3 regions of the Tepidibacter sp. Z1-5 genome follow, and region 3 is predicted to be linked to each of the others. Evidence: a T-box and tRNA genes for the amino acid it is inferred to sense, from the RefSeq annotation. Region 3 holds a T-box; the other regions hold tRNA genes.

Region 1 (3,295 bases), on a different contig from region 3:
ACGAATTTTTGGAATATGAGAGGTGATTAGATGGATAAAAATGAGATATCTAACCTTTTAAAAAAGCCTGAGGGTGCAAAGCTTGATTATAAATTAAAAATAAACTTGAATACTCAAGCTGAAAAAAAAGAATTGGCTAAAGATATACTAGCAATTGCTAATACATACGGAGGAAGGGGTTATATAATATTTGGAATTGAGGATAAAACAAAGAATGTAATAGGTATTCAAAAGGATTCTTATGCAGAGGAAAAAATACAGCAGATACTATCAAATAGAATAGATCCTCCAGTGAGTATAAAAATGGAGTATGAAGAGTATGAGGGAAAAATATTAGGAATACTGGTAATATTTAAAAGTAACCAAAAGCCTCATCAATTAAGACAAAATGGAAGCTTTTATATAAGAAGGGGATCTACTACTGATATAGCTAGAAGGCATGAAGTTGCAAGTATGTTTGAGGAAAGTGGTATTATAAATACGGAAATGATGCCTGTTGTTGAAAGTGATATAAGTGAAATAGATGAAAAGATAGTTCGTGCATATTGTAAAAAGATAAATATTAATGAAGATATATCTATAGAACTATTAGAAAATCTAGGGATATGCATAAAGATGGAAGATGGGAATTATGTGACTACATTAGGAGGATTATTGGTTTTTGGAAATCATCCTCAAAAACATATAACAAGTTCATCTATAAGGGTTATAGATAATTTGGATAAAGAGGCTACTACTAAAATATTTCATGGGAATATAATATATATGTTAAATGAGGTCGAATATTATCTTGGGAATGTTTTAAAAAACTATAATTACCCTATAGAGGGTCTTTATGAATGCATTAGAAATAGCTTGGTGCATAGAGATTATTATGATTTAACAAGGGAGATAGTTATATATTTGGGAAAAGACAAAGTTGAGGTAAATAATCCAGGGGTACTTATTAGAGGAGACAGTATAAATACTATAGTAAAAGAAAATAATCCATCTAGAAGAAATGATTGGATATATCAAAGGTTATTAATTCTGGATGATAAGATGAGGTTTTTAGGAAGTGGAATGGGTTTTAATAGAATAAAGAATTCTTTTGAGAAAAAAGGAAGTGTTAAATTTATAAATGTAACTAAAAGAAATTTATTTAGAGCTATTCTACCTGGGGTTAGGTAGATGGATATGGGAATAAAAAAAAGATAGGTATATACCTATCTTTTTTTGATTGGTGCCCGAGGCGAGACTCGAACTCGCAAAACCACGATTTTGAGTCGCGTACGTATGCCAATTCCATCACTCGGGCAAAAAACCTTACAAATAAATATTAACATATATAATAAAAAAAATCAACATATTTAAAAAAATATATGATTTAGTTGATAGTTTAGTTCTTTAATCAAGGTCAGCTACAAGTTTAAATTTATATAATTTCCTTGTGATTAAAGCATATAATAATGATATAATAAGGGGAAACTTAATTCAGGTGGAGTTTGACTTCATCTGAATTATTTATGTTATTTTTGAATATGGAGTGTGAGAAACGTGAATAAAAAACTTGTTATAATAGATGGAAACTCTTTGATGAATAGGGCATTTTATGCTCTGCCAGATCTTATGAATAAAGAAGGATTACATACTAATGCAATATATGGATTTACTACTATGCTATTTAAGATAATAGATGAATATAAACCAACACATATGAGTGTTGCATTTGATCTTAAAGCACCTACGTTTAGACATAAACAGTATGAAGATTATAAAGCTGGAAGAAAAAAGATGCCTGATGAATTAAGAGTTCAGGTTGAACCACTAAAAGAACTTTTAGATGCATTTAAGATACATAGGCTTGAAATGGAAGGCTTTGAAGCTGATGATATAATTGGAACGGTATCTAAAAAAGCAGAAGAAGATGATTTTGAGGTTATTATAGTTACAGGAGACAAGGATGCTATACAACTTGCATCTTATAAGACTAAGATACTTATAACTAAAAAAGGTATAACGGAACTTGAAATTTATGATTATGATGAAGTTTTAAAAAGATATGAGTTAACTCCAGATCAATTTATAGATCTTAAAGGACTTATGGGAGATAAGTCTGATAATATACCAGGAGTACCTGGAATAGGAGAAAAAACAGGAATTAAGCTTTTAAAGGAATTTGAAACAATTGAAAATTTAGTTCAAAATACAGACAAGCTAAAGGGAAGTGTAAAGAAAAAAATAGAGGAAAATATAGACACAGCTCTTATGAGTAAGCGTCTTGCCACAATAGTAAGAGATATGCCTATTGATATGGATGTAGATGAACTAAAACTTGAAAATTATGATGAACAAAGGATAATAAAGCTTTTCAATACTTTTGGGTTCAATAGTTTAATTAAAAGAATAAGCATGAACAAAGAGGTAGTGGAAGAAAATGATATAGAGTCTGTACTAATAAACGATGATAATATAGATTTTGTTATAGATGAAATAAAGAACAAAAAATATATGTTCTTAAAGACTGTTACAAAACAAGGAAATATATTAGATAAAAATATTATATATATGTTTATAGGCTTAGAGCAAGATAAGGTATATTATATAAACGAAGAAAGATTTATCTTAAAATTAAAAGATGTATTAGAATCAGAAGATATAGAAAAATACGGTTATAAATTAAAGGAAGAATATATTGCTCTTAGAAGTTATGATATAGATATCAAAAATATGAAGTTTGATATTGTAATAGGAGAATATTTAATAGATGCTACAAGTTCTAATTACTTACACGATAATTTAGCAGCCAAATATATGGGAAAAAATATAAATAGTGAGGAAGAACTGTTAGGAAAGGGTAAGAAGGCCAAAAAATTTGAAGAATTAGAAGAAGATATTTTGGTTAGATATTTTAATACTTTAATCGAAGTTGTTATAGGTATAAAAAATGAGATGGAAAAAACTATAGATAAATATGAGATGCAAGAACTTTTTTATGATATAGAAATGCCACTTATTGAAGTTTTAGGATATATGGAGTATGAAGGATTCAAGGTTGATATTGAAAAGTTAGAACAGCTTAAGGAAGAATATTCAATTATAATTAAGACTTTAGAAAAAGATATATACGACATGGCTGGGGCAGAATTTAATATAAATTCACCTAAGCAACTTGGAGTTATACTGTTTGAAAAATTAGAACTTCCTGTAATCAAAAAGACTAAAACTGGATATTCAACTAACGCTGAAGTTCTTGAAAAATTAAGACCTGAACATGAGATAATAGACAAGATATCTGAATATAGACAGATTGTTA
Region 2 (3,295 bases), on a different contig from region 3:
AGGCTAAAGGTCTTATGCAAATATCAAATATTACTCAGCAGTGGGCTAAGGATGAACTTCAAATGGGAGATATAAATATATTTAATCCAGAGACTAACGTTCAAATAGGATGCTGGTATATAAGTAAGTTATTTAAGCAATTTGATGATAAGGACTTGGTAATAGCGGCATATAATGGTGGATCTGGCAATGTAGATAAATGGTTAAAAGATCAAAGGTATAGTGAAAATGGAATAAACTTAAATAAAATACCTTTTAAAGAAACTAGTGATTATGTGAATAAGGTAAATAAATATTACAAAAGATACAAAGCTATTTATGAGAAATGAGGAAAAAACTAATGAAAAAAATTAAAATTATTTTTCTTTTAATTATGGTTGTATTTCTCTTTGGATGTAGTAAAGATGATACTAAGATAGATGTGGATTTGCAAAAAGCTATATTACAAGAGGAAGACTTAACTCCTAAGAATGGCGGTAAAATAAACATTTCGGTTGTTGAATTTAGAACTTTAAATCCTCTTTTAAATAATGAAAAATCTCTAGATCAAGCTCTTAAATTAGTATATGATAGTCTATTTGTGGTAGATGAAAATTACAATATAAAACCAAAGCTTGTGAAAGATTACACTCTTTCTCAGGATGGAATGAGTTTGAATATAAATTTAAAAGACAATATACGTTGGCATGATGGAGTTGGCTTAACCAGTCAAGATGTTGAATTTACAATAAATCTACTAAAAACATTAGATAAAAGTACTTATAATCCTCTTCTTGATAATGTATCTAGAGTAGAGGTTTTATCTGATACTAGCTTTAATATAGTATTTAATAATTCATATTCTTTTTCTTTAGAAAATTTCATATTTCCAATACTTCCAAAGCATAGACTTGCTGGTTTGAGCACTGATGATATGAAGCTTTATTCAAACAATTTAATAGGCTCTGGAATGTATAAAATAGACAAATATGAAAAAAGAAAATATATAGATTTAGTAAGAAATGAAGATTACTACGACAAAAAACCGTATATAGATAAGGTAAGATTAGTTATAGTACCTGATAAAGAAGCTGAAGAGAGTATGATTATATCTCTTGAAACGGATATTTGCAAAATAGATAAGATAATAAGTGGAGAGTTTCCTGCTAAGAGATTTGATATAAACAAGTATACAGGTAATGAGTATGAATTTGTAGCATTAAATTTCGATAACCAGTATATACAAGATATAAACTTTAGAAAAGCGTTATTATATAGTATAGATAGGAAAAAAATACTAAAGGATGTTTATTTGGATAATGGAGATGTAGTGGAATTTCCATTAAATAAAAAATCTAAATACTACAATAAAGAATTAAAAGCTGTTAAATATGATGCAGATAAGGCCAAAAAATATCTGAAAAATATAAACTTAGAGGAAGCTCAGTTTAGAGTTGTTGTAAATCAAGAAAATTTGGAAAGACTAAAAGAGGCTTATTTAATAAAAACTTCATTGTCTGATGTAGGAATTGATGTAGAGGTAGTAGAACTTTCTGGAGAAGATCTTACGAATGCTATTAATAACAAGGATTATGATCTAGCACTTCTAGGATGGACACTTCCTATTGTTCCTGATCCTAGGTTTAATTTCAATAATAGTTTCACAAATTACAATGACGATAATGTAAATATATTGATTCAAAAGCTTATAAGTTCTAATAGTGAATCTGAAAAGATACAAAACTATAATGAGCTAGAGAAATATGTTAGCAACAATGTTCCGTTTATAAGTTTGTTGGTTAAGGATAAGAACTTGGTTTTAAATAATAAAATTAAAGGAAAACTGGATTCGAATGAATTTAATGTATACAATGGTTTTGAAAATATATATGTAAGTGAATAAAAAAATGTATTGACTTATATATACAGAACAATTAGAATATTATTAAAGATTGAGTATGCGGATGTGGTGGAATCGGCAGACACGCTATCTTGAGGGGGTAGTGAGCTACGCTCGTATGGGTTCAAGTCCCGTCATCCGCACCAGTTATATAAAGACCTGAGGGTCTTTTTTTATTATAAAACTTTCAATAAAAAGACTCCACTTTTTAAAGTGGAGTCTTTTTTTACTTGTCTTTTTCAAAGTTTGAGCAGTCTGTGCACTCTGGACATGTAGCTTCACTCTTGTGCTTAGTAATTTCTACATGAGTAAGAGTACAGTTATTAAAAGTCTTTGCGTGGTATCTACACTCACTAACGGTACATCCTATATTATGGTTTCCTTGATTCATTATAACACCTCCTAAAAGTCTAATAATAGTATTAGCTTTTCAAAGAGATTAATAGCAAGAAATATTTACATGAAAAATCAAATTTTCCTGGGAAATACAAAAAAATATATAGTTCGGCTTTATTTAATAAATTACAACATTAAATTATATTTTTGATTGAATTAATGATTTGCAAAGTTCAATAAAATTTCTTTCAAATAAGTCATTGTCTGATTTGGTTCTTTTTTTTGCGCTTTTGGTTCTTTTTCTAGCTTTTCTAGCTTTTTGAGATAAATGTCTTTGAAGAAGTAGCATATCTATATTGTCATCAGTATAAATAAGTCCATTTTGATTTATAACATGAGCTTTTTTGGCAAGCACCATGGCAGCTAGTCCATAATCTTGTGTAATGACTACATCACCTTTTTCAACTGAATTTATCAAAGCCATATCTACAGAGTCTTTTCCTTGACCTACAGTAATAATCTTTGAATAATTATCATGTAGAATATGACTTGTGTCTATAAACATCATGACAGCTATATTAAAGTGTTTAGCGACTTTAACTATTATATCCTTAACGGGACAAGCATCTGCATCAACGAGAATTCTCATAAGTTACTCCTTTATATATTGTTATTATATTATAAAGCTAAAAATTCAGATGGAGATTTTAATCTAACTGAATTTTTAGCTTTCGTATAAATTATATCGTATAGATAAGTGAATTGATATACTTAAACATAAATATAAGTAATAATATGAAGGTTAAGCTTAGTTTTAAATTATAATTACTAAGTAAAGTACTCTATAGTGCTGTTTTCAAAATTTTCGTATATAAGGTTTGATATATATTCTTTTAATTCACTGCTTTTTTCTTTTGGGTATACATACTTAAATTTCCCATAAGGGCCCCATTTTAGCTGTCTGTTGTCTTCGTTAAGATCAAGTTTTGTCTTTGGAAAGCGAGTGAGAATAAGTTCTTTGGCAGTGCTTGTGAATCTATGCTGAATAAGCTCAAATGTTATAGGATTGTTGTAGTCTTT
Region 3 (3,295 bases):
CAATCTAAATCCCTCTCAGGAGGTGCAGCAAATAATACAAATAATCTAGCCGTATCTGCACCATATTTTTCAATTATCTCTAAAGGACTAACTACATTACCTTTAGATTTTGACATTTTTGCTCCTTCTTTTAATACCATTCCCTGAGTTAATAAATGTTTAAACGGCTCATCAAAATCTACCATTCCTAAATCCTTTAAAACCTTAACAAAGAATCTTGAATAAAGTAGGTGAAGTATAGCATGCTCTACTCCTCCTATATATTGATCAACAGGCATCCACTTTTGTACTAATTCTTTATTAAAAGCTTCATTTTCATTCTTTGCATCTATATATCTTAAGAAATACCAAGATGAATCTATAAATGTATCCATAGTATCCATTTCTCTTCTAGCAGGCTTTGAACACTTAGGACATGTTGTATTCATAAAGCTTTCAGAAGTTATTAAAGGAGATTGTCCTTTTCCTGTAAATTCAACATCAGTCGGTAATTTAACAGGTAGATTTTCTCTTTTAACAGGAACTGTTCCACAATCTTCACAGTAAACTATTGGAATTGGACAACCCCAATATCTTTGTCTTGATATTAGCCAGTCTCTTAATCTATAGTTTATAGTCTTCTTACCAATCTTAGACTCTTCTAATTTTTGGACTATTTTTTCAAAAGCTTCCTTACAATCCATTCCATTGAATTCTTCTGAATTTATCATTTTTGAATCTTCATCTATAACAGGTACTATATCTAATTTATATTTGTTTGCAAATTCTTCATCTCTATCATCATGCGCCGGAACAGCCATTATAGCACCAGTACCATAATCTACCATTACATAGTTAGCTATATAAATAGGAATTTCTTGTCCATTTAAAGGATTTATACAGTATCTACCTATAAATACACCTTCTTTTTCAGTATCAGTAGAAGTTCTTTCTATTTCACTCATATGTTGAATTTTAGTTTTGAACTCTTTAACAGCTTCTTCATACTCTGTTCCTTTTACAAGATCTTCAACATATTCATGCTCCGGAGCTAGTACCATGTAAGTAACACCATACATAGTATCTGGTCTTGTTGTAAATATTTTTAACTTCTTATCGTATCCCTTTATCTCAAAATCAGCCTCTGCTCCAGTACTCTTTCCTATCCAATTTTTTTGCATTATCTTAACTTTTTCAGGCCATCCATCTAGCTTGTCTATATCTTGTAAAAGAACTTCTGCATAATCAGTTATCTTTAAATACCATTGTTCTAAATCTTTCTTAATTACTGCAGAATCACATCTTTCACATTCTCCACCAACTACTTGCTCGTTAGCTAAAACTGTTTCACAAGATGGGCACCAGTTAACAAATGATTTTTTCTTGTATGCCAGTCCTTTTTCATAGAACTTTAAAAATAAGTCCTGAGTCCATTTATAGTAATCAGGAAGACAAGTAGCTACTTCTCTATCCCAATCATAGCTAAGACCTAAAAGTTTTAATTGTTCTTTCATCTCTTGTATATTTTCTCTTGTCCACTTATCAGGATGAATTCCATGCTTTATAGCTGCATTTTCTGCTGGTAATCCAAACGAATCCCATCCCATAGGATGAAGTACATTATATCCCTTCATCTTCATGAATCTTGCAACTACATCTCCTATCGAATAGTTTCTAACGTGTCCCATATGAATTTTTCCTGATGGATAAGGGAACATTTCTAAAACATAATATTTAGGCTTATCATTTTCAACAGTTTCAAAAGTTTTTTCATCTTCCCACTTTTTTTGCCAATATGGTTCTATTTGTTTAAAATCATACATATTTAATCCTCCTAAATTTATATTGTAATTATTTTTTTGTATAAAAAAACCCCTCTATCCCTATATATTTAGGGACGAGGAGTTATATCTCGCGGTACCACCCTAATTGGCTAAAAGCCCTCTTAGTGTAGCTTATAAGGGAGCCAACCCTAATAGTATTAACTAGCAAGTTCAAAGGCATGCTCTACTAGTTTTCACCACACACTAGCTCTCTTAAAGAACAACTTCCCTTTACTACTCTAGACTATTATCTGTATATAATACGACTTTTAAACTAAATTGTCAACATCTACATTTGGTGCATCTTTCCATAATCTTTCTAAGCTATATACATCTCTTTCGTCATCATGGAATATGTGCACTACTATATCTCCATAATCAAGAAGTATCCATCTTGATGTATCTTGTCCTTCTTTTGATATAACACATACATCCTTCTTCTTAAGTTCATCTTCTACATTATGAGCTATAGCCTTTACTTGTCTTTCTGACGATGCACTAGCTATTATAAAGTAGTCAGCAACAGAAGATATTTTTCCAACATTTAAAACTATTGTATCTTCTCCTAATTTATCACCAATAGCATCATATGCCACTTTTACCATTTGTTCAACACTTTCTATCATTTAATTTCCTCCTTAAATGTCTTTACCTATTAATACTATTATATCCGTATTTTTATTTTCAATCTTAGATTTATCTTTTCTCAACTCGCCTTTACCTATAATCTGTCTTATTTTTTGAGCTTCTTCTTTTTTAGAATCATAATATATTATAGTCTTAGGATTATTAAATTCGTCAGCATTACCAACTGTATTAGGTTTTAATCCTTGACGTGCAAGCTTATCAGCAACTTCTGTTGCAACTCCAGATATACCAGAGCCATTAAGTACTGCAATTTTCAAATCTACATTAGTTTGATTATTATTATCATAATAAAGTTCATTTACTAATTTATTTATTTCATCATTATCAGGATTATAGTAAGATATTGAGTTTATGTACATAGGAGCTCCTGGAAGAGTCTCTTTTCTTATATTGTTTACATCCATTTTTTTAGCTTGCATACCAAGTGATGCCATCTCAGATACACTCATATCTGTATCTACATACGTATTAAAAGTATCTATATACCCTTTAATATTGAATATTGAAGATGGACTTAATACCTTTTTAGCAAGTGATTGTATAAATGCCTGTTGAACTTCTACTCTTTGTAAATCCCCTCTTGGATAACCTGTTTTTCCACCATTATTTTTTCTAAATCTTAAAAACTCCATAGCTTCTTGTCCATCTAAAACTTGTTTTCCTTTTTTAAAATGGATATGAAGAGGTGGTGTAGCATAACGATCATCATAGTTCATATTCATAGGTATATCGACCTCAACACCACCTACCTCATCAACAGTCTTATAAAGTGCTTGATAATCGACTTTTACATAATGGTGTATAGGTATTCCTAAAAGATCTTTAACAGCTTGTACTGATAATTC

Evidence for each region. A T-box is a leader RNA that pairs with one kind of tRNA and senses whether it is charged. The one in region 3 lies ahead of leuS (leucine--tRNA ligase), so its partner is inferred to be a tRNA-Leu.
Region 1: it encodes a tRNA-Leu, which carries the amino acid that the T-box ahead of leuS (leucine--tRNA ligase) is inferred to sense. The anticodon was not compared.
Region 2: it encodes a tRNA-Leu, which carries the amino acid that the T-box ahead of leuS (leucine--tRNA ligase) is inferred to sense. The anticodon was not compared.

Annotation. Positions count from the first base shown of each region.
Region 1 is NZ_JBBMMD010000005.1:58,126-61,420, forward strand. It holds gene WJW32_RS01575 (RNA-binding domain-containing protein) at 31-1,170, shown strand; tRNA gene WJW32_RS01580 (tRNA-Leu) at 1,221-1,297, opposite strand; gene polA (DNA polymerase I) at 1,537-3,295, shown strand, end outside.
Region 2 is NZ_JBBMMD010000005.1:63,119-66,413, forward strand. It holds gene WJW32_RS01595 (lytic transglycosylase domain-containing protein) at 1-329, shown strand, start outside; gene WJW32_RS01600 (ABC transporter substrate-binding protein) at 341-1,882, shown strand; tRNA gene WJW32_RS01605 (tRNA-Leu) at 1,940-2,025, shown strand; gene WJW32_RS01610 (DUF1540 domain-containing protein) at 2,106-2,270, opposite strand; gene WJW32_RS01615 (YaiI/YqxD family protein) at 2,415-2,864, opposite strand; gene splB (spore photoproduct lyase) at 3,044-3,295, opposite strand, start outside.
Region 3 is NZ_JBBMMD010000036.1:25,727-29,021, reverse strand. It holds gene leuS (leucine--tRNA ligase) at 1-1,802, opposite strand, end outside; T-box leader at 1,870-2,059, opposite strand; gene rsfS (ribosome silencing factor) at 2,072-2,428, opposite strand; gene WJW32_RS08660 (LCP family protein) at 2,441-3,295, opposite strand, start outside.